DNA from 4 places in the Kribbella sp. NPDC104740 genome. Region 4 is predicted to be linked to each of the others. Evidence: predicted binding sites of a transcription regulator. Region 4 holds the regulator's gene; each other region holds the start of a gene.
The links. The regulator HrcA, encoded in region 4, represses chaperone genes, less so after heat shock. The targets are predictions, from matches to a motif close to TTGGCACTCGNNNNNNNCGAGTGCCAA.
Positions count from the first base shown of each region.

Region 1: groL (chaperonin GroEL) is a predicted target of HrcA. The motif match lies at 2,642-2,668, and genes of this name have one in related genera.
Region 2: ACZ6Z4_RS22620 (FmdB family zinc ribbon protein) is a predicted target of HrcA. The motif match lies at 1,577-1,603, and genes of this name have one in related genera.
Region 3: groES (co-chaperone GroES) is a predicted target of HrcA. The motif match lies at 2,892-2,918, and genes of this name have one in related genera.

Region 1 covers NZ_JBVJNV010000004.1:63,518-68,642, reverse strand. The annotation lists gene ACZ6Z4_RS21355 (guanyl-specific ribonuclease) at 1-212, shown strand, start outside; gene ACZ6Z4_RS21350 (DinB family protein) at 245-757, shown strand; gene groL (chaperonin GroEL) at 833-2,458, opposite strand; gene ACZ6Z4_RS21340 (Rid family hydrolase) at 2,698-3,123, opposite strand; gene ACZ6Z4_RS21335 (GlxA family transcriptional regulator) at 3,264-4,187, shown strand; gene ACZ6Z4_RS21330 (MmcQ/YjbR family DNA-binding protein) at 4,500-4,835, opposite strand; gene ACZ6Z4_RS21325 (PspC domain-containing protein) at 4,975-5,125, shown strand, end outside.
Region 2 covers NZ_JBVJNV010000004.1:327,867-332,991, reverse strand. The annotation lists gene ACZ6Z4_RS22625 (hypothetical protein) at 1-1,435, opposite strand, end outside; gene ACZ6Z4_RS22620 (FmdB family zinc ribbon protein) at 1,624-1,971, shown strand; gene ACZ6Z4_RS22615 (CpaB family protein) at 2,043-2,651, shown strand; gene mscL (large conductance mechanosensitive channel protein MscL) at 2,796-3,209, shown strand; gene ACZ6Z4_RS22605 (GNAT family N-acetyltransferase) at 3,223-3,711, opposite strand; gene ACZ6Z4_RS22600 (alpha/beta fold hydrolase) at 3,790-4,449, opposite strand; gene ACZ6Z4_RS22595 (hypothetical protein) at 4,446-4,589, opposite strand; gene ACZ6Z4_RS22590 (hypothetical protein) at 4,818-5,125, opposite strand, start outside.
Region 3 covers NZ_JBVJNV010000004.1:18,546-23,670, reverse strand. The annotation lists gene shbA (RNA polymerase sigma factor ShbA) at 1-503, opposite strand, end outside; gene groL (chaperonin GroEL) at 715-2,334, opposite strand; gene groES (co-chaperone GroES) at 2,455-2,751, opposite strand; gene ACZ6Z4_RS21125 (peptidoglycan-binding domain-containing protein) at 3,036-3,548, shown strand; gene ACZ6Z4_RS21120 (peptidoglycan-binding domain-containing protein) at 3,631-4,239, shown strand; gene ACZ6Z4_RS21115 (class I SAM-dependent methyltransferase) at 4,262-5,125, shown strand, end outside.
Region 4 covers NZ_JBVJNV010000008.1:130,593-135,717, reverse strand. The annotation lists gene ACZ6Z4_RS33285 (ThuA domain-containing protein) at 1-142, shown strand, start outside; gene ACZ6Z4_RS33280 (Gfo/Idh/MocA family protein) at 127-1,230, shown strand; gene hrcA (heat-inducible transcriptional repressor HrcA) at 1,327-2,346, shown strand; gene dnaJ (molecular chaperone DnaJ) at 2,381-3,523, shown strand; gene ACZ6Z4_RS33265 (16S rRNA (uracil(1498)-N(3))-methyltransferase) at 3,531-4,256, shown strand; gene ACZ6Z4_RS33260 (SAM-dependent methyltransferase) at 4,262-4,909, shown strand; gene ACZ6Z4_RS33255 (Gmad2 immunoglobulin-like domain-containing protein) at 4,915-5,125, opposite strand, start outside.

The sequences.
Region 1 (5,125 bases), on a different contig from region 4:
TCCCCTACGACCAGGACGGCACCGTCTTCCAGAACCGGGAGGGCATCCTCCCCGACGAGTCGACCGGCTACTACCACGAGTACACCGTGGAGACGCCCGGCTCTCCCGACCGCGGCGCCCGCCGGCTGATCGGCGGCGGCGAGACCACCGACCCGGCATTCGTCTACTACACCGCCGACCACTACGCGTCGTTCTGCCTGGTCAGCTCCTGAGCGTTGTCGGGAGGCCCTGAGAGAATCACCCGGTGACGATCACAGGTGTGTTGCGCGGGCAGTTCGAGCTGACCTGGTCGCTGTTCGAGTACCACCTGGACCGGCTGGTCCCGGAGGACCTGCTCTGGGAGCCGGCCGAGCTGAACTGGGCCGTCCGGCCGGACGCGACCGGCGTCTGGCGGCCGGACTGGGCCGATCAGGAGCTCGACCCGATCCCGGTGCCGACGGTCGGCTGGCTGACCTGGCACATCGGGTGGTGGTGGACGACGGCGCTGGCGCACGCCCGGCAGACCGTCCCGCCGCACCGCACCGACGTACCGTGGCCGGGCACGCTGCTCGGGACCAGGGACTGGATGCACCACCTGCGCGACGAGTGGTCCGCCGTACTGGAGGACTCCTCGCGGCTCACGCTCCCGGTGGCCTTCCCGTGGCCGCCGGAGGCGGGACGGACCGTGGCCGACCTCTACGGCTGGGTGAACTCCGAGCTGATGAAGAACGCGGCCGAGATCGGGCAGCTCCGGCTGCTGCGCGCCGCCAAGGGCTAGACACAGCAAAGCGGCCCCGGGCTGGGACCCGGGACCGCTTTGTTCAGTACTGGTACTACGAGGAACTTCCGGGGATCAGAAGTCCATGCCGCCCATGTCGGGCGCGCCACCCGGAGCGGCCGCGGCCTTCTCCGGCTTGTCGGCGATGACCGCCTCGGTGGTGAGGAACAGGGCCGCGATCGAGGCCGCGTTCTGCAGCGCCGACCGGGTGACCTTGGCCGGGTCGATGATCCCGGTCTTGATCAGGTCGACGTACTCACCGGTCGCGGCGTTCAGGCCGTGACCCGGCTCGAGGTTGCGGACCTTCTCCACCACGACGCCACCCTCGAGGCCGGCGTTGACGGCGATCTGCTTGAGCGGGGCCTCGACGGCCGACCGCACGATCGCGGCACCGGTCGCCTCGTCACCCTCGAGCTCCAGCTTCTCGAACGCGATCACCGACGCCTGCAGCAGCGCGACGCCACCACCGGCGACGATGCCCTCCTCGACGGCCGCCTTCGCGTTGCGCACGGCGTCCTCGATGCGGTGCTTGCGCTCCTTCAGCTCGACCTCGGTGGCCGCGCCGACCTTGATCACCGCGACGCCGCCGGCCAGCTTGGCCAGCCGCTCCTGCAGCTTCTCGCGGTCGTAGTCGGAGTCCGACTTCTCGATCTCGGCGCGGATCTGGTTGACCCGGCCCTGGATCGAGTCGGCGTCGCCGACGCCCTCGACGATGGTGGTCTCGTCCTTGGTGACGACGACCTTGCGGGCCTGGCCGAGCAGCTCCAGGTCCACGGTGTCGAGCTTGAGGCCGACCTCCTCGGAGATGACCTGACCACCGGTGAGGATGGCGATGTCACCGAGCATGGCCTTGCGGCGGTCACCGAAGCCCGGCGCCTTGACGGCGACGGTCTTGAAGGTGCCCTTGATCTTGTTCACGACCAGGGTCGCCAGCGCCTCACCCTCGAGGTCCTCGGCGATGATCGCCAGCGGCTTGCCGGTCTGCATGACCTTCTCGAGCACCGGGACCAGGTCCTTGATGCTGGAGATCTTGCTGTTCACCACGAGGATGTACGGGTCGTCGAGGACCGCTTCCATCCGCTCGGTGTCGGTCACGAAGTACGGCGAGATGTAACCCTTGTCGAAGCGCATGCCCTCGGTGAGCTCGAGCTCGAGGCCGAAGGTGTTGCTCTCCTCGACGGTGATGACACCTTCCTTGCCGACCTTGTCCATCGCCTCGGCGATGATCTGGCCGACCTGGGTGTCCGCGGCCGAGATCGAGGCGGTCGCCGCGATCTGCTCGCGGGTCTCGACGTTCTTGGCCAGCGCCAGCAGCTGCTCGCTGACGGCCTCGGTCGCCTTCTCGATGCCCTTCTTCAGGCCCATCGGGTTGGCGCCGGCGGCGACGTTGCGCAGACCCTCGCGCACGAGCGCCTGGGCCAGCACGGTCGCGGTGGTGGTGCCGTCACCCGCGACGTCGTCGGTCTTCTTGGCAACTTCCTTGACGAGCTCGGCCCCGATCTTCTCGTACGGGTCCTCGAGCTCGATCTCCTTGGCGATGGAGACACCGTCGTTGGTGATCGTGGGGGCGCCCCACTTCTTCTCCAGGACGACGTTGCGGCCCTTCGGGCCAAGCGTCACCTTGACGGCGTCGGCGAGGGTGTTCATTCCCCGCTCGAGGCCGCGGCGCGCCTCTTCGTTGAAAGAAATCAGCTTGGGCATTCTCCGCGAGTCCTCCCGCGTCGAGTTTCTGGTGGTTCAGCCGGCCCGATGCCCGCGACGGACGGTACCGGTGTCGTCGCGGTCACGTCCCGCCTGACTCCGGCACCTCATCGAGGCCGTCTTCTAACAGCTCCCCGCGGGCACGAGCGTTATCACTCTCGCCCACTGAGTGCTAACCAAGTATTAGCACTCGCCCCAAGCGAGTGCAAGCCAGCCCCCGACGCGGTGGACCCCTCGGACTACACCCTGACGACGAACTTGACCTCGATCAGCTGCTGCGGGAGGGCCAGCCGGGTGACGCCCAGGATGGTGCTGGCGACCTGCGGGTCGTCCCGCCGGTACGCCGCCTTGCGGACCTCCCCGGCGACGCTCATCGCGGTGTCGACGTCGAGCACGTAGACGACCTCCTCCACCACGTCGTCCAGGGTCGCGCCGAAGCGCTTCAGCAGCTCCTCGGCGTTCACGTAGGTGCGCCGCCACTGGTCGGCGGTCGCCGAGAAGTCGGTCACGACGCCGTCCGCACCGACCGGCGCGGGCGCGACGAACTCGGCGCCGTCGTGCGACAGCTGGCCGGACAGGTAGATCGTGTCACCACGCCGGACCGCCTGGACGTAGCCGTAGTCGTGCTCCCACGGGACCCCGAAACTCTCCGTCTGTACCGCCATCAGCACTCCCTGTTAGGTTGAACAAGATTCAACCAACCTAGGAAGTCGCGCCGCGGGTCACCAGCGGCGGCGGTGCCAAAGACGGCATCGTTCGTGCCACCGCTCGCGCGACCGTTGTGCCACCCGGTCGAGGAGGTCCCGTGCTGAGCGTCGCGATCCTGGTCGTGCCCCGCGTGATCGACCTCGACGTCACCATCCCGGCGTACCTGCTCGGCAAGCAGGGCGGGTACGACGTGCTGCTCTGCGGCGAGACCGACGTCCCCGGCTCCGCGCTCCGCCCGGCGCACCCGCTCGCGGCTGCCGCGACCGCGGACATCGTCGTCGTCCCCGGGTACGACGACCCGGAGGTCCCGCTCCCGGCGGAGTACCTCGACCTGATCCGCTCCACCGCCGACCGCGACGCCCGCCTGGTCGGCATCTGCACCGGCACCTTCGCGCTGGCGGCGAGCGGCGTGCTCGACCGGCGCGACGCGACCACCCACTGGCAGTACGTCGACGCGCTGCGCGCGCTGCACCCGACGGTGAACGTCCAGGGCGACCAGCTGTTCGTCGAGGACGGCCGCGTGCTGACCTCCGCGGGCGGTGGCGCGGCGATCGACGCGTGCCTGCACCTGATCCGGTCCGACTTCGGCGCGGCGGCGGCCCACGCGGCCGGGCAGGGCGTGGTCGCCGCGCCGGTCCGCGCCGGCGACCAGCGCCAGCACGTCGACGGGCAGGTGCCGCCGCGGTCCGACCTCGCGCCGACGCGGGCCTGGATGCTGGAGAACCTCGGCGAGCCGATGACCGTCCAGCAGCTGGCCGACCGCAGCCACCTGCCCCGGCGTACGTTCATCCGGCACTTCGCGGCCGAGACCGGGCAGTCGCCGATGCGCTGGGTCACGGTGCAGCGCGTGCTCAGCGCGAGGCGGTTGCTGGAGGCAACGGACTTGCCGGTCGAACGGATCGCCACCGTCGCCGGCTTCGGCAGCGCCGCGAACTTCCGGACCGTCTTCCGGCGCGAGGTCGGCACGACGCCGAGTGCTTACCGGAAGGGCGGGAGTGTGGCTGGGGTTTCGGGGCGGTAGGGGGCGCGTTCGGGGGCTGGGGTTGGTTGTACGGCGAGCGGCTGAGGCTGGGGTTGCTTGTCGGGTGACCGGCTGGGGTTGACGCACGTAGGTCGGGTGCGGGTGGTTCGGGCCTCGCGGCGCCGGCCGCGGGTTGGTGGTTGGGTGCGGGTAGGTGCCACCTGTGCACTTCTCGCCTACCTCCCACCGCTGACCAGGTGCAGGTGCGCTGTTTGGGCGAGAAGTCAGCAGGCGTCACCTTGGGGTGGGCCATTGCCCTTGTCACCTTTGGCTTCGGTGGTGGGCCTGCTGTGGTTGAGGTTGTCTGTGGGCTTACTCCTCCCACTGGGCGATCAGGTACTTCGGAGCGTTCAGCCGCCACGCCTCGGTGACCAGCTCCTCGATCTCGTCGGGGTCGGCGTGCTCCAGGTCGATCTCCAGCCAGCCGAACCGGCCGGACTCCCACCAGGACGAGTAGACCTCGGGGTTCTCCGCGATCATCGCCTGCTGCTCCTCGCGGAGCGCCTTCACGAACAGCTTCGCGTCGTCCTCGGACAGGTACGCGAAACCCTTCTTGCGCACCTTGAAGGCCGGCTGTCCTGCCCAGCCCTCGTGTTCCTCCGTGCCGGGCAACCGCAGCACCAGCTTCTGCACCGCTTCCGCGTCCATCTGTTCAAGCTAGCCGCGACCACCGACAAAGTCCGGAAGTCGTCAGGGGCGCCGGACCAGGGATGCCGGGGTCGGGTCAGGGGTGGGTCGGTACCGATCCCGATGTGCGGGCAGGCTCCCGAGCGGCACAGTTGTGGACATGACGAACAACACCGCACCCTTCCAGAACCTGTCCGGCAAGACCCTCCGCCGCTCGCGCGACCAGCGGATGCTGTCCGGTGTCTCCGGCGGTATCGCGGAGTACCTGAACATCGACGCGACGCTGGTCCGGCTGGGCATCGTCGCGCTGA
Region 2 (5,125 bases), on a different contig from region 4:
CCTTCAGCAGGACGGTCAGTCCCCAGGCGGAGGCGGCGATGGCGAACGGGAAGGCTGCTCGGAGGAAGTCGAGCTGGCTGGGCTTCAGGAGCGCAGCTGCTGCTACTCCGGCTGCTGCGAAGCCTGCGAGGAGGATTGCGGCCGGGTCCTTCCAGCGGCGGGCGAGGCCGAGCATGCCGAGGCCGGCGAGCGACCAGGAGACGAGGAGCGTGGCGCCCGTCGTACCGAGGACTGCGGCGGCCATCAGGTAGCGGCTCTCGAAGCCGACCTGACCGGCGAGGGCACGGAAGGCCTGGCCCGGGCCGAAGGCGACTCCGGACGAGCCGGTGGTGAACAGGACGAAACTTAACGTAGCGAGGACAGCCAGACCGAGCCCTGCCGAGGTCCGGTCGAGCCTCCGCTCGGTGATCAACTTGCCTGCGGCGACCAGCGCTACCGCGACCACGAGCATCGGTACGAAAGGCGCTTTGGTGCCTGCGAGCGCTGCCAGGCCGACGACGAGCAGGAGCCAGTTGCCGCGGTGCTGGTCCTGGCGGAGCAGGCAGACGATCACCCAGACCACCGGGAACGCCAGGACCACGGCGAAGGCGTGGGTGGGGCTGTACATCAGCGCCGAGCTTGAGTACGCCGCCTGGCTGATCAGGTCGCGTCCGCCCCAGCCGTAGACGTCGAAGCTGGTCACGGTCACAAGCAGCCAGGCCGCGAGCGGGCCGGCCCAGGACTTGCGGGCGAGCCGGGTGGCCAGGGCGGCGACCGAGAGGATCGGGACCAGCGCGGCGGTCACCGGCATCAGGCGGCGGAGCAGGAGGTCGAGTTCGATGCCGGTCTGCCAGTTGGCCGCGGCCAGCTCGGCGTGGAGGAACCAGTGGTCGTTCAATTGCTCGCCGAGGACGAACGGGATCTGGCCGGGGAGGTGGTGCTTCAGCTCGGCTGCGAGGGCCAGGTGGTACGGCAGGTCGGCGTACTGGAAGGCGGCGTCGGGGAACGCGATCGGCTCGATCTGGAGACCGGCGCGGGTGATCACCCAGAGGCCGAGCGCTGCTGCGCCTGCTACCGACCAGCTCCACCACAGCGGTGCCGGCGGGCGCGTGCTGCGCCAGTACGGTCGGAGTTTCTTGAGCAGGCCGAAGGTGGTGACCGCCGCGACCGGCACGATCAGCGGCAGGAGCGGGAAGCCGATCGCGCGGCCCGGTAGGTAGGTCAGGATCGAGAGCGCGAGCCCGAAGCCGGTGCCGAAGGCCAGGTCGGAAGCGAAGCCGTCCTGGTTGCCGCGGAGCAGTCGCCACAGCAGGACCCCGGGCAGCATGATGCCGAGGCTCAGGTAGGCGCTGTACGCCAGGACTGCGCCCCACGGCGTCCCGTACTGCGCGAGCAGCACCGCGGCGCCCGCCCAGACCGCCGCCCCCGGCAGCGCTCGACCGGCCCCTGCGCGCACGGCGCTGCCCAGGCCCCTCCCCAGTGGTCCCACGACCGTGGAGACGCTCGCCGGGGGTGGTTGGGTTGCACGGCTGCCGGAAGTGGCCGAAATCCGGTCTGGACCGCCGGAGTTGGAATACTTCGGCGCTCTGACGCATTATTAGCAGTCGAGTAGTAGGAGTGCCAGACGTCCTGAAGGGGAAGAACGTGCCGACGTACCAGTACCAGTGCACCGACTGCGGCGAAGCGCTCGAGGTCCGGCAGAGCTTCACCGACGACGCCCTGACCGTCTGCCCGAACTGCCAGGGCACGCTGCGCAAGGTGTTCAACGCCGTGGGCGTGGTGTTCAAGGGCTCCGGTTTCTACCGCACCGACAGCCGCTCGTCGAGCACGAGCACGGTGAGCGCGAAGTCCGACTCGTCGTCGTCCTCGTCCTCCTCGTCGGGCAGCAGCTCGTCGTCCTCCTCGTCGTCCTCGGACTCGTCGAAGTCGTCTTCGTCGTCCTCCTCCTCGTCGTCGGGCTCGTCGGGCTCCAGCAAGACCAGCGCCGCCTGATCCCCGCCGGCCCGGGCGGGCCTGTGGACAACTGAACGGGCGTTTCGGGGAAAACTCGTACTTTCCCTGGCATGACGAACTTCTGGCACGACCTCATCCGCGCCGCCCGCTGGCACCGCCGGCTCCTCGCCGGCCTGTTCGCGGCGGCCGCCGTGTACTTCGGCCTCGCCTCCTTCGCACCACCGGCCGCGGCCTCCGCCCCCGTCCTGGCCGCCGCCCGCGACCTCCCCGGCGGCGTCACTCCGGCCCCCGGCGATCTCCGCACCCTTCGCCTCCCACCGGCGGCAGTCCCCAGCGGAGCCCTGCAACCAGGCGCCGACCTCTCCGCACGCATCCTGGCCACGCCAGTGCGCTCCGGTGAGCCATTGACCGACGCCCGCTTCCTCACCCCCACAGCGGTTCCGGCAGGCCTGGTCGCCTATCCGTTGCGCCTCGACGACCCCGACATCGCCGCGCTGCTCCGCCCCGGCGACCACGTCGACCTGTACGCCGCCTCAGCCACAGCAGCCCCCGCCGCGACCGCGTTGGCGACCGCCGTACGAATCCTCGCCCTGCCGGCCCCGACCCGCTCCGCGGGCGCCCTCGTGGTCCTCGCCACCACGCCCACCACGGCTGCCCGCCTCGCCCAATCCACCGCCAACAGCAAAATCTCCGTCGCCCTGACCCCCGACACCAGCTGACCAGGACGTCACTGAGCGGACATCTGCGGCTACGATCCGCAGTCCCCCGGCGCGGTCCCTCGCCTGTCCCCGAGCAGAGTCCTACGTTGACGAGGTACAGATCGCCGCGGGTCCACCGGGACCCTCTCGTGGAGGCAGAAAGAGATGCTCAAGGGCTTCAAGGAATTCCTGATGCGAGGCAACGTCCTCGACCTGGCGATCGCCGTCGTCATCGGCACCGCCTTCGCCACCGTGGTGAAGACCGTCGTCGACAACCTGGTGAACCCCCTGGTCGCTTCCCTCGGCGGCAGCAACGTCGACGGCCTCACCTGGCAGATCGTCGACGGCAACAAGGCGTCCACCATCGACTTCGCCGCCATCATCAACGCCTTCATCGTCTTCTTCCTGACGGCACTGGTCGTCTACTTCGTCCTCGTCGTCCCGATGAAGAAGATCCAGGACCGCCGAGCCGCCGCAGCCGCCGCCAAGGGCGAACCCGAGCCGGAGCCCGAACCCCTCACCATGGACCAGCAGCTCCTGATCGAGATCCGCGACGCCCTCAAGTCCCGCCAGCAGTAGCCCTTCCGCTTGCCTACACCTGGCTGACGGTCGGGAACTGCATCCAGGTGTAGGCGACCGGCTGGTTCTTGTTCCACTCGTCGGCCAGGTCGGCCGGCACGTACTCGAACCCGACGCGGCGGTAGGTCCGGATCGCCACGTCGTTGTCCGGCCGAACCCTCAGGAACACATCGGAATACCCAGCCTCCAGCGCCGGACCCAGCAGCGCTTTCACGAACGCCGTCCCGATCCCCCGCCCCCGCGACCCCGGTCGCACGATGATCCGGGCCAGTTCGACCTCGTCCTCCTCGTCGTCCAGCCACAGCTCGGCGTACCCGACCGGTTCGCCGTTCACGTAGTACAGGTACGACCGCACATCATCCGCGGCCTTCGGCCAGCTCCCGACCAACTCCATCGGGAACGGGTACGCGTTCCGCCCCGACAGCAGCCCGACCTCCTGCGCCGAGGTCGCCCACCCCGCGACCTCCGCAGCCTGCCCCACCTCGAACGCCCGCAACTCCATGCGCCAAGCATCACGTGATCCCCGCCGAACCACCACGCTTTATCCGGGGCTCAACACGTAGGCGTCAACCAGCGCGGCTCATCCACCCCCGGCGAACGCAGCGACGGTCGCCACCAACCGATCCCGCTGAGCCTCGAACCCCGGCACCGGCGGCTCCAACAACCCCGGCAGCTCCACCGCCGACGGCATCAACCGCAGCAGCGCATCCACCGTTTTCCTTTGGTGCGAAGGGTTTTCCGGCACCGAAGGCAGCACCCCGATCGGCATCCCCGGCCGCCAAGGCCCGCGGTACTCCCCCAGCTCCACCAGCTGCGCGTCAAGCACCCCACGCAACGTCTCCCCCGCCAACAACCCGTCAGCCACCGCCCCCGAAGCCCCGCGCTCCATCAACCCAGCCCGCCCCCGAGCATCAACGACCGGATCCCCACCGGTCGCCGGCCAAGCAAGCAGCAACCGCCCAACCGCCTCCGGATAAGCCAGCGCCAGCAGCACCGCCACAGTGCACCCGTTCGAAGCCCCCACCACCGTCATCGGCTCAGGCCCCAGAAACCCGCCGAGCGCAGCAACCTCCTGCCCCCAACTCACCGGCCGCCGCACCCGATCCGGCGCCACCACCGTCAACCCAGCGGCCTCGAGGCCGCCCACGATCCCCCGCCGATACCAGAACATCTCGGCATCGGTCCCGTCCCACAGTCCCCCGTGAACCAGCAGCACCCCAGCCGCCACCGATTCACTCACGAACCATGATGCGGAGGTACCTCGCGCAGGATCCGTTCGTCGTCGTCGCTCCCGTTGTCCCGCTCGCCCCAACTCCGGGCGTCGTCGTCACGCGTCTGCTCAGGAAACAGCGGCTCGTCGTCCTCGTACGGCGTACTCATGCCCCCAGATTACGGGAGCCCACCAGCAGGCCCACGACCGTCAGCAGATACGCACCTCGGCCCGAGGCCGGGCTTCCTCAACGCGGCCCTGCTCGCAGCGGGTTCGTCGTGTCCGGGGCTCGGGCTTCATCGCCCCTGATCCAGCAGCTGGCTCTGCGATTTCTCTTTCCGGCCGCAGCGACCTCAGCCCCTGCCGACCCTCCCGGCCGCATCGCAAGCAACCCGCGTTCAGTCCTGCCCAGGAATCCGCGGCAGGTTCCCCTGCTGCCCGCCCTCGATCTGCCCCTGACCGCCCTGCCCCGGCGCGACCTGCGGATTCGCCGCCTGCAGCAGCGGCGCGATCCCCGGCTCGCTCTGCCAGCGCTCAGCGCCGAGCACCGACCAGGCCGTCAAGACCGACAACGTAGGAGTAGCCAGCCCACCCAACTGCAGCGGCTCCGCCTGCTGGAAGCCGAACGTGACGGTCCAGTTCGCCGGATCCGGATAGAACTCCTGCACCGAGTTGTAGTAGAAGCTCAACCACCCGCGCCGCTGCA
Region 3 (5,125 bases), on a different contig from region 4:
AGTGCCCGGCCGGTCTCTTCGGCTGACATCCCCGCTACCACCCGGAGCCGCAGGATCTCCCGCAGCTTCTCCGGCAATCTTTCCAGCAGGCCCACGATGTGCTGGACCTCGGAGTGTCTGACCGCGTGCTCTTCCGGCGTCGGGGACTCGTCGGCCCCGTCCGGAAGGTCCGGTGTCGACACGTCGGCGACCGCGAACGCACGCTGGGCGTCGGCGACCTTGCGGGCCGCGATCCCGTACACGAACGCCTCGAACGGCCGTCCCTCGTCGCGGTAGCGCCCGAGCGCCCCGAAGACCGCGACACAGACCTCCTGCGCGACGTCGTCGACCATGTCGGCGCCGCCGGGATAGGTCCACAACCGGGACCGCACGTACCGATGAGCGACCGCGCGCACCCTGGTCAGCAGATCGTTCAGAGCCCCCGGATCCCCACCCGCCGCCAGTGCGGCCAGATCCCTGAGCTCGACCCGGTCGTGGGTGTGCGGCATTTGAACCTCGGTCACCCCTCGCCCCCTCGTGTAAGACCGGTCAGCCTGCAAGATGCTACGGCTCGGACGCCCCGCTGCCTAGTGGCAATTCGTGATCACTGAGCAATTTTCATTACAACCTGTCACTACCCCCGGGTATCCACAGGCCGAACACGAAACTGCCCGGCCGGTCCGAGGACCAGCCGGGCAGTTCGGTACTACCAGGTACTGCGGTGGTACGGAGGAATCAGTGACCGTGACCGTGGCCGTGACCGGCGGCGGCGGGCTCCTCTTCCTCGGGCTTGTCGACGACCAGGGTCTCCGTGGTGAGGAGCAGGGCCGCGATCGAGCCGGCGTTGGCCAGCGCGGAACGGGTCACCTTGACCGGGTCGAGAACACCCTGCGCGAGCAGGTCGCCGTACTCACCGGTGGCGGCGTTGAAGCCGCTGCCGACCTCGAGCTCCGCGACCTTGGCGGTGACGACGTAGCCCTCGTTGCCGCCGTTCTCGGCGATCCAGCGCAGCGGCTCGACGACCGACTTCTTGACGATCCGGACACCGGCGAGCTCGTCGCCCTCCAGGCCCAGGCCGTCCTCCAGCACCGAGGCGGCGTGGACGAGAGCGGAGCCGCCACCGGCGACGATGCCCTCCTCGATCGCCGCACGGGTCGCCGAGACGGCGTCCTCGATGCGGTGCTTCTTCTCCTTGAGCTCGACCTCGGTGGCCGCGCCGACCTTGATCACGCAGACGCCACCGGCCAGCTTGGCCAGCCGCTCCTGCAGCTTCTCGCGGTCCCAGTCGGAGTCGGTGCGCTCGATCTCGGCCTTGATCTGGTTGACCCGGGCCTCGATCTCGTCGGTCTTGCCGGCGCCCTCGACAACGGTGGTGTTGTCCTTGCTGACGACGATCCGGCGCGCGGTGCCGAGCACCTCGAGGCCGACCTGGTCGAGCTTCAGCCCGACCTCGGGAGCGATCACCTGCGCGCCGGTCAGCGCGGCCAGGTCCTCCAGCATCGCCTTGCGGCGGTCACCGAAGCCCGGCGCCTTGACGGCCACGGAGGTGAAGTTGCCGCGGATCTTGTTGACCACCAGGGTCGACAGCGCCTCGGCCTCGACGTCCTCGGCGATGATCAGCAGCGTCTTGCCCGACTGCACGACCTTCTCCAGCAGCGGCAGCAGGTCCGCGACGGCGGAGATCTTGCCCTGGTTGATCAGGATGTACGGGTCGTCCAGCACCGCTTCGCCGGCCTCGGCGTCGGTGATGAAGTACGGCGAGATGAAGCCCTTGTCGAACTGCATGCCCTCGGTGAACTCGAGCTCGGTGCCGAAGGTGTTGCTCTCCTCGACGGTGATCACACCGTCCTTGCCGACCTTGTCGAAGGCGTCCGCGATCAGGCCGCCGATCTCGGCGTCCCGGGCGGAGATGGTGGCGACGTGGGCCATGTCGCCCTTGTCGTCGACCGGACGGGCGGTCTCGACCAGCCGGGCCGACACGGCCTCGACGGCGGCCTCGATGCCCTTCTTCAGGCCCATCGGGTTGACCCCGGCGGCGACGGCCCGCAGGCCCTCGTGCACCAGCGCCTGCGCCAGCACCGTGGCGGTGGTGGTCCCGTCACCGGCGATGTCGTTGGTCTTGGTGGCCACCTCCTTGGCCAGCTGCGCGCCAAGGTTCTCGAACGGGTCGTCCAGCTCGACCTCACGGGCGACGGTGACACCGTCGTTGGTGATGGTCGGGGCGCCCCACTTCTTGTCCAGCACGACGTAGCGGCCCTTCGGCCCCAGCGTCACCTTCACCGTGTTCGCGAGCTTGTCGACGCCACGCTCCAGGGCGCGCCGCGCGTTCTCGTCGAACTCGAGGATCTTCGGCATGGAAAAACCAGTCCCTCTCTGAATTCTTGCGTTCAATGGCCCAGCCGGTTCTGGACCGACTCCGCCCCGGCGCCGGTGTTCGGCACCGGGGCGGTGTCAGTCAGAAACTCTGAGCAGTCGTCACTTGCTGACGACGGCGAGGATGTCGCGGGCGCCCAGGATCAGGTAGTCCTGGCCGTCGTACTTGACCTCGGTGCCGCCGTACTTGGAGTAGATGACCTTGTCGCCGACGGCGACGTCCAGCGGGACGCGGTTGCCGTTGTCGTCGATGCGGCCGGGGCCGGTGGCGAGGACCTCGCCCTCCTGCGGCTTCTCCTTGGCGGTGTCCGGGATCACCAGGCCGGACTTCGTGGTCTGCTCGGCTTCGAGCGGCGCAACGAGGACGCGGTCCTCGAGCGGCTTGATCGTGACCGACACTTGCTGACCTCCACGGTCGAGTTCTTGATGATTCACAGTGCATCAGGACGGCCGTCCCGCCGCCTGCCGTCGCGGGGGTCAGGGGCCGGGGCCGCTGGCACCCTCGCATGGAGAGTGCCAACACCGAATCTAGGCCGCGATTAGCACTCGGTCAACTCGAGTGCCAGAACTCGGCCCACGGCGAACACGCCGACCCGAACCATGACTCAACCTTCGCGTGCCGCCAGGCCGTCTCACTCGGCACAGGGCCCCGCCCAGCGGGCCCCCACGGGAGGGAAGTCACCATGTCCGATCTCCGCCGGTTCCGGCGTCACGTCACCGCCCGCCGTACCGCCGTCGTGCTCACCGCCGCCGCCGTCGCCGCCGTCCCGCTGACCTTCGTCGCGTCCAGCGCGTCGGCCGGGACACAGGCGCTGACCCAGTGCCAGCAGGTCTACAACAAAACCGTCAACAGCGCGGGCTGGACCGTACCGGCGCTGTCGATCTGGGAGGAGAGCAGCACCGTCTGCAACCTGAAGCCCGGTGACCTGCCGCACCGCGACCCGCGCAACCCGTTCGGCGACCCGGAGACGGCGATCAAGACCCTCCAGCGCAACCTGAACTACTGCTACGGCTCCAAGCTCACAGTCGACGGCCGGTACGGCGCCAGGACGGAGGCGGCCGTCGCCGCGGTCCAGCGCCGCCACGGGCTCACCGCCGACGGCATCTACGGCCCGGCCACCCGCTCGGCGATGAACTGGCGGCTCTGGAACCCGAAGCTCGGCCTGTCCAGCGACGCCTGCTACAGCCCGCTGTAACCCGGCCCGTACTTTCTGCGACCAGGGTCTGGGCCTGGGCGGTACGACGTGGGACCGTTCTGTGTGGAGACAAGGAGCCCACATGAGACTGCCCTTCACGGTGCGCAAGCCGTCCGGCAAGGCCCTGGTCGCGATCGCCGCGCTGGTGATCAGCCCGATCGCCGTGGGCGTTGCTGCCGGCGGTGGTCACTCCGCCGACGCACCGCAGGGTGCAGGTGGACCGGCGGCGGCAGCGCCCGAGCCGGCGCCTGAGCAGGTGGCCGGGCCGGCTGCTGACCTCGGCGTACGGGCTGCTGCTGCGGCCGCTGCGCTGGAGCAGTGCCGGAGCGCTCGGCTGGTTCCGGTCGGGAGCGCTGGCTGGGGCGTACCAGCACCGTCGGTCTGGGAAAGCAGCAGCACCCGCTGCAACCTCATGTACGGCGACGACCCGCAGCGCGGCAACGAGACGTTCGGCGACCCGGACACCGCGATCCGCACGCTCCAGCGGAACCTGAACTACTGCTACGGCTCCAAGCTCACCGTCGACGGCGTATACGGCAGCAACACCCGTGCGGTCGTCAAGCAGGTGCAGCAACGGCACAAGCTCGCAGCTGACGGCATCTACGGCCCAGCGACCCGCTCGGCGATGAACTGGCGGCTCTACCACCTGGCCAAGCGCATCTGGAGCAGCGGCTGCTACAGCTCGCTGTGAGCCGTCAGCGCAGAATGAGCGCGTGACACCCCACTCGATCGCCGCCCTGCTCGCCCCACCGGGCTCCGACGTCCTGGCCGAAGCCTGCGCGTCGTACAGCCCTGGCGGCGAGCTGCAGCTGGTCGAGAAGCTCCGCCGCCGGTACGACGCGGAGGTGGTCACCGCCGCGGTCACCCAGGCGTCGCTGCGGCACCGGGCGGTCGCCAAGTTCGGCGCGGACGACGCGGCCCGGATGTACTTCACGCCGGACGGCCTGGAGCAGTCCACCAGGACAGCGGTCGCCGCACACCGCTCCGAGCGGATCGCCTCGGCGCTACCCGGCAGCTCAGTGATCGACCTCGGCTGTGGCATCGGCGGCGACCTCATCAGTGCAGCGCGCGCCGGCCTGCGAGTCACCGGCGTCGAGCGCGACCCGGCGACAGCTGCTGCCGCTGCCGCGAACCTGTCTGCGTTGGGGTTGCCCGGCGAGGTGCTGCTCGGTGACGCGGAGGAGCAGGACCTCACGCCGTACGAGGTGGTCTTCGCGGATCCGGCTCGACGGGCTGATGGCCGCCGGGTGTTCGACCACAACGCGTACTCGCCGCCCTGGTCGTTCATCACCTCGCTGCTGGAGGGCACCGCGTGCGTGAAGGTCGCGCCGGGGATCCCGCACGACGCCATACCGGAGGGGGTCGAGGCGGAGTGGGTGAGCGACGCCGGCGAGGTCAAGGAGGCAGCGCTCTGGTCCGGCAAGCTGTACGGCGGTGCTGCGCGCCGGGCGACGCTGCTGCCGAGTGGCGCATCCGTTGCCGAAGCGCCGGAGGCTGAGGTCGGGCCGGTCGGCCAGTACATCTACGAACCGGACGGCGCGGTCGTGCGCGCCGGGCTGGTCACTGCGGTGGCCGCT
Region 4 (5,125 bases):
CGCGACGATGCCCGCCGTCTGGACCCGCACCTGGGGCGACGGCAAGGTCTTCGTCTGTACGCCGGGCCACAGCCTCGCTGACCTGGACACCCCCGAGGTCCGCACGATCATCGAGCGGGGGCTGCTGTGGGCGAGCAAGTGACGCGGGTCGGCATCGTCGGGACCGGTGTCATCAGCGGCACCTACCTGGACCACCTGGCCAAGCTGCCGGGCGTCGAGGTCGCCGCGGTCGCCGACCTGGACGTGTCGCGGGCGCAGACCGTCGCCGACGCGCACCCCGGCGTACGGGCGCTGTCATCGGACGACCTGATGGCCGACCCGGACGTCGAGATCGTGCTCAACCTGACCATCCCGGCCGCGCACGCGCCGGTGCACCGGGCCGCGCTCGAGGCCGGCAAGCACACGTACGGCGAGAAGCCGCTGGCCGTCGACCGGGCCGAGGCCAAGCCGCTGCTCGACCTGGCCGAGGCGAAGGGGCTGCGGATCGGCTGCGCGCCGGACACCGTGCTCGGCACCGGCACCCAGACCGCGCGGGCGGTCATCGACCGCGGCGACATCGGCGTACCGACGGCGGCCAGTGCGTCGTTCGTCACGCCCGGGCACGAGCTGTGGCACCCGGCGCCGGAGTTCTACTACCAGCCCGGCGGCGGCCCGCTGCTCGACATGGGCCCGTACTACGTGACCAGCCTGGTCACGCTGCTCGGACCGGTCCGCCGGGTCACCGGGCGGGCAGGCCGGTCGCAGGACGAGCGCAAGGTGCACAGCGGGCCGCGGGCCGGCGAGACCTTCCCGGTCGACGTCCCGACGCACGTCACCGGCATCCTCGAGCACGAGTCGGGCGCGCTGACCACCGTGCTGATGTCGTTCGACGTCTGGGCCGCCCGGTTGCCCCGGATCGAGATCTACGGCACCGACGGCAGCCTGTCCGTGCCCGACCCGAACGCGTTCGACGGCGCGGTCGAGATCGCCACCTCGGCCCAGCGCGAGTGGACCGAGGTCCCGGTGGCCGGCGGGTACGCCGGAGCGGGGCGCGGTGTCGGCGTTGCTGACCTGGCGCGCGCGATCCGGACCGGCGGGCCGCACCGCGCCGACGGCGCGCTGGCCTTCCACGTGCTCGACGTGCTCGAGTCGCTGCTCGAGGCGGCGGCCAAGGACCAGCCGGTGGACGTCACCAGCACGGTCGAGCGGCCGGCCGCAGTACCGTTGGGAGCCTCGCCCGAAACTGCCTGAGGCGCAAACCTCTGTCGCGGGTCGGTAGACTGGCACTCGGACTGTCTGAGTGCCAGTCGGGTTGCTGACCGCGGATGCTGAGAGAGGGTGGTGCGGGTGCTGGACGAGCGCAAACTGGACGTGCTCCGGGCCATCGTCGAGGACTACGTGGCCACCCACGAGCCCGTCGGCTCCAAGACCCTGGTCGACCGGCACAACCTCGGCGTCTCCCCGGCCACCGTGCGCAACGACATGGCCGCGCTGGAGGAGGAGGGGTACATCACCCAGCCGCACACCAGCGCCGGCCGGATCCCGACCGACGCCGGGTACCGGCTGTTCGTCGACAAGCTGAGCACGGTCAAGACGCTGTCCGCGGCCGAGAAGAAGGCGATCTCGTCGTTCCTCGGGGGAGCGGTCGACCTGGACGACGTCGTCCGGCGGACGGTCCGGTTGCTGGCGCAGATCACCCGGCAGGTCGCGATCGTGCAGTACCCGACGCTGATCCGGTCCAGCGTGCGGCACGTCGAGGTCGTCACGATGAGCCCGCGGCGGCTGCTGCTGGTGCTGATCACCAGCACCGGCCGGGTCGAGCAGCGGATCGTCGAGGCGCAGGCCGACGTCGACGAGCAGCTCGTCGCCGACCTGCGCTCCCGGCTGAACTCCGCGCTCACCGGCCAGCGGCTGACCGACGCCACCACCGCGCTGACCGGCGTCGCCGAGACCTTCTCGCCGGCCGACCGGCCGTTCGTCGCGGCGATCGTGACGACGCTGCTGGAGGCCTTCACCGACGAGGGTGAGCAGCGGATCGCGGTCGGCGGCGCCGCCAACCTGACCCGGTACGGCGACGACTTCGAGCGCAACGTGAAACCCGTGCTCGAAGCGCTCGAGGAGCACGTGATCCTGCTCAAGCTGCTCGGCGAGGCGACGCACCCGCAGACCCTCACGGTCCGGATCGGGCACGAGAACCCGTACGAGGAGCTGGCCACCACCTCGGTGGTCGCCACCGGGTACGGCTCCAAGTCGGAGGCGCTGGCCACCCTCGGCATCGTCGGCCCGACCCACATGGACTACCCCAGCACGATGGGCGCCGTCCGCGCCGTCGCGCGCTACGTCAGCCAGATCCTGGCCGACTCATGATCACTTCGAGTTTCACCTACCTCTGGTCTGGAGTATGAGCACCGATTACTACGCCGTCCTCGGCGTCAGCCGTGACGCGTCCCAGGACGAGATCAAGAAGGCCTACCGCAAGCTGGCCCGCCAGTACCACCCGGACGTCAACGACTCCGAGGACGCGCACGCCAAGTTCCAGGAGATCGGCCGCGCGTTCCAGGTGCTGAGCGACCCGCAGAAGAAGCAGGTCCACGATCTCGGCGGCGACCCGTTCGCGAGCGCCGGCCCGGGTGGGGCGGGCGCCGGCTTCGGCCAGGCGTTCACCTTCACCGACATCATGGACGCCTTCTTCGGGCAGACCGGCGGCGCGACCCGCGGGCCGCGCCCGCGGACCAGGCGCGGCCAGGACGCGCTGATCCCGCTCCGGATCGACCTCAGCGAGGCCGCGTTCGGTACGACGCGCGAGCTGAAGGTCGACACCGCGGTGCTCTGCCCGACCTGTTCGGGGTCGGGCGCGGCGGCGGGCTCCGAGCCGGTCACCTGCGAGGTCTGCCACGGCCGTGGTGAGGTCACGCACACGCAGCGCTCGTTCCTCGGCGAGGTGCGCACGATGCGCCCGTGCCCGAACTGCCGCGGCTTCGGGACGACCATCCCGAGCCCGTGCGTCGAGTGCTCCGGCGACGGGCGCGTGCGCTCCCGGCGTACGGTCACGGTGAAGATCCCCGGTGGCGTCGACAGCGGCACCCGCGTCCAGCTGTCCGGCCAGGGCGAGGTCGGCCCCGGCGGCGGCCCGGCCGGCGACCTGTACGTCGAGATCGAGGTCGAGCCGCACGACATCTTCAGCCGCAACGGCGACGACCTGCACTGCACGGTCACGCTGCCGATGACGGCCGCCGCGCTCGGCACCACGATCGACCTGCCGACGCTGGAGGGCGAGACCACGCCGCTGGAGATCCGCCCCGGCACCCAGTCCGGTACGGCGATGACGCTCACCGCCCGCGGCGTCCCGCGCCTGCGGCACGCCGGCCGCGGCGACCTGATCGTCCAGATCATCGTCGAGACCCCGACGAAGATCGACGACCAGCAGGCCCAGCTGCTCCGCGACCTGGCCGCCTCCCGCGGCGAGGAGCGCCCCCAGGGCCAGGTCCAAGCCACCCACAAGGGCGTCTTCGGCCGCCTCCGAGACGCCTTCGGCGCCCACTGAGCCGGCGATGGGCCTGCCGGTCTTTCACCTCACCGAGCTGAGTGAGGAAGAGCTCTTCCTGGACGGTCCGGAGGGACGGCACGCTGCTGTCGTCCGCCGGATCGGGCCGGGGGAGCGAGTTCGGCTGACCGACGGGGTCGGCAGTTTCGCCGAAGGTGCCGTCGTCGCGTCGTCCAAGGCCGGGATCACCGTCGCGGTCGATCGGCGGGGGAGTGTGGCTGCGCCGGCGCCGCGGCTGGTCGTCGTACAGGCGCTGCCCAAGGGTGAGCGGGCCGAGTTGGCCGTCGAGATGCTGACCGAGGTCGGTGTCGACCTGATCGTGCCGTGGAACGCCGAGCGCAGTCAGTTCCGGGCCAACCCGGAGCGTGTCGAGAAGACGCTCACCAAGTGGCGCGCCTGGGCGTTCGAGGCGAGCAAGCAGTCGCGGCGGAGCTGGTTCTGCGAGGTGGCGCCGGTGGCGTCGACGGCGGACGTGGCACAGCTCGTGCAGACAGCAGGGCTGGCCGCCGTACTGCACGAGGAAGCCGAGACTCCTCTGGCAACACTGAACCCACCGTCTACCGGTGAAGTGGTGGTCGTCGTGGGACCTGAGGGCGGCATCACCGACGCCGAACTGAAGACCTTCGCCGCCGAGCCGGTCCTGCTCGGCGAAACCGTGCTCAGGACATCGACGGCAGGCGTCGCCGCGGCGTCCGTCCTGCTGGCTGGATCTCGTTGGAGGACCGCGCTTTGAGCTCGATGGACTGGCTGGAATGGCACTCCTCGTACGAGGACGAGGCGTCGCCGCTGAGCCGGCGGCTCGCGTCGGTGCAGCGCGCGATCCGCGACCGCCTCGACGCCGAGCCCGACGGCACGCTGAAGGTGGTCAGCGCCTGCGCCGGTCAGGGGCGGGACCTGATCGAGGTGCTCGCCACCCACCCGGCTCGCGGCCGCGTCACCGCCCGCCTGGTCGAGCTCGACCATCGCAACGCCGGTCTCGCCCGCGCCGCGGCGACGGTCAACGGCCTCACCGGCGTCGAGGTCGTCGAGGCCGACGCCGGCCGGACCGCCGCCTACGCCGGCGCCGTACCGGCCGACCTGCTGCTGTTCTGCGGCGTCTTCGGCAACATCTCCGACGCCGACGTCGAGAACACCGTCCTGGCCCTCCCGCAGTTCTGCGCGCCCGGCGCGACGGTGATCTGGACCCGCACCCGCGAGGAGCCCAACCTCTGCCCGGCCATCCGCGCGTGGTTCACCACCGCGGGCTTCGAGGAGCTCTCGTACGACGCCCCCGACGACGTCCGCTGGTCGGTCGGCGTCAACCGCTTCACCGGCGACCCGCAGCCCCTGGACGTGGACCGCAAGCTCTTCGACTTCGTCCGCAGCCCCGACGCCAACTCGATCTAGCCGGGCTACTTCACCAGCAGCGTCTTCGAGTCGGTCGACGTCTGCCGCCCGTCGTCGGCCGACACCTCGAAGACCTCCAGCGTGTACCGCCCGGCCGGCAGCTTGTCGACGACGAACGTGTAGGCGCTGAACTTGAACGCCTCCTCCGTCATCGCCGTCCCCTCGTCGACGACGCGGCGGTTGGTGGCCGACGTGATCCGCCAGTTCAGCTGTGCC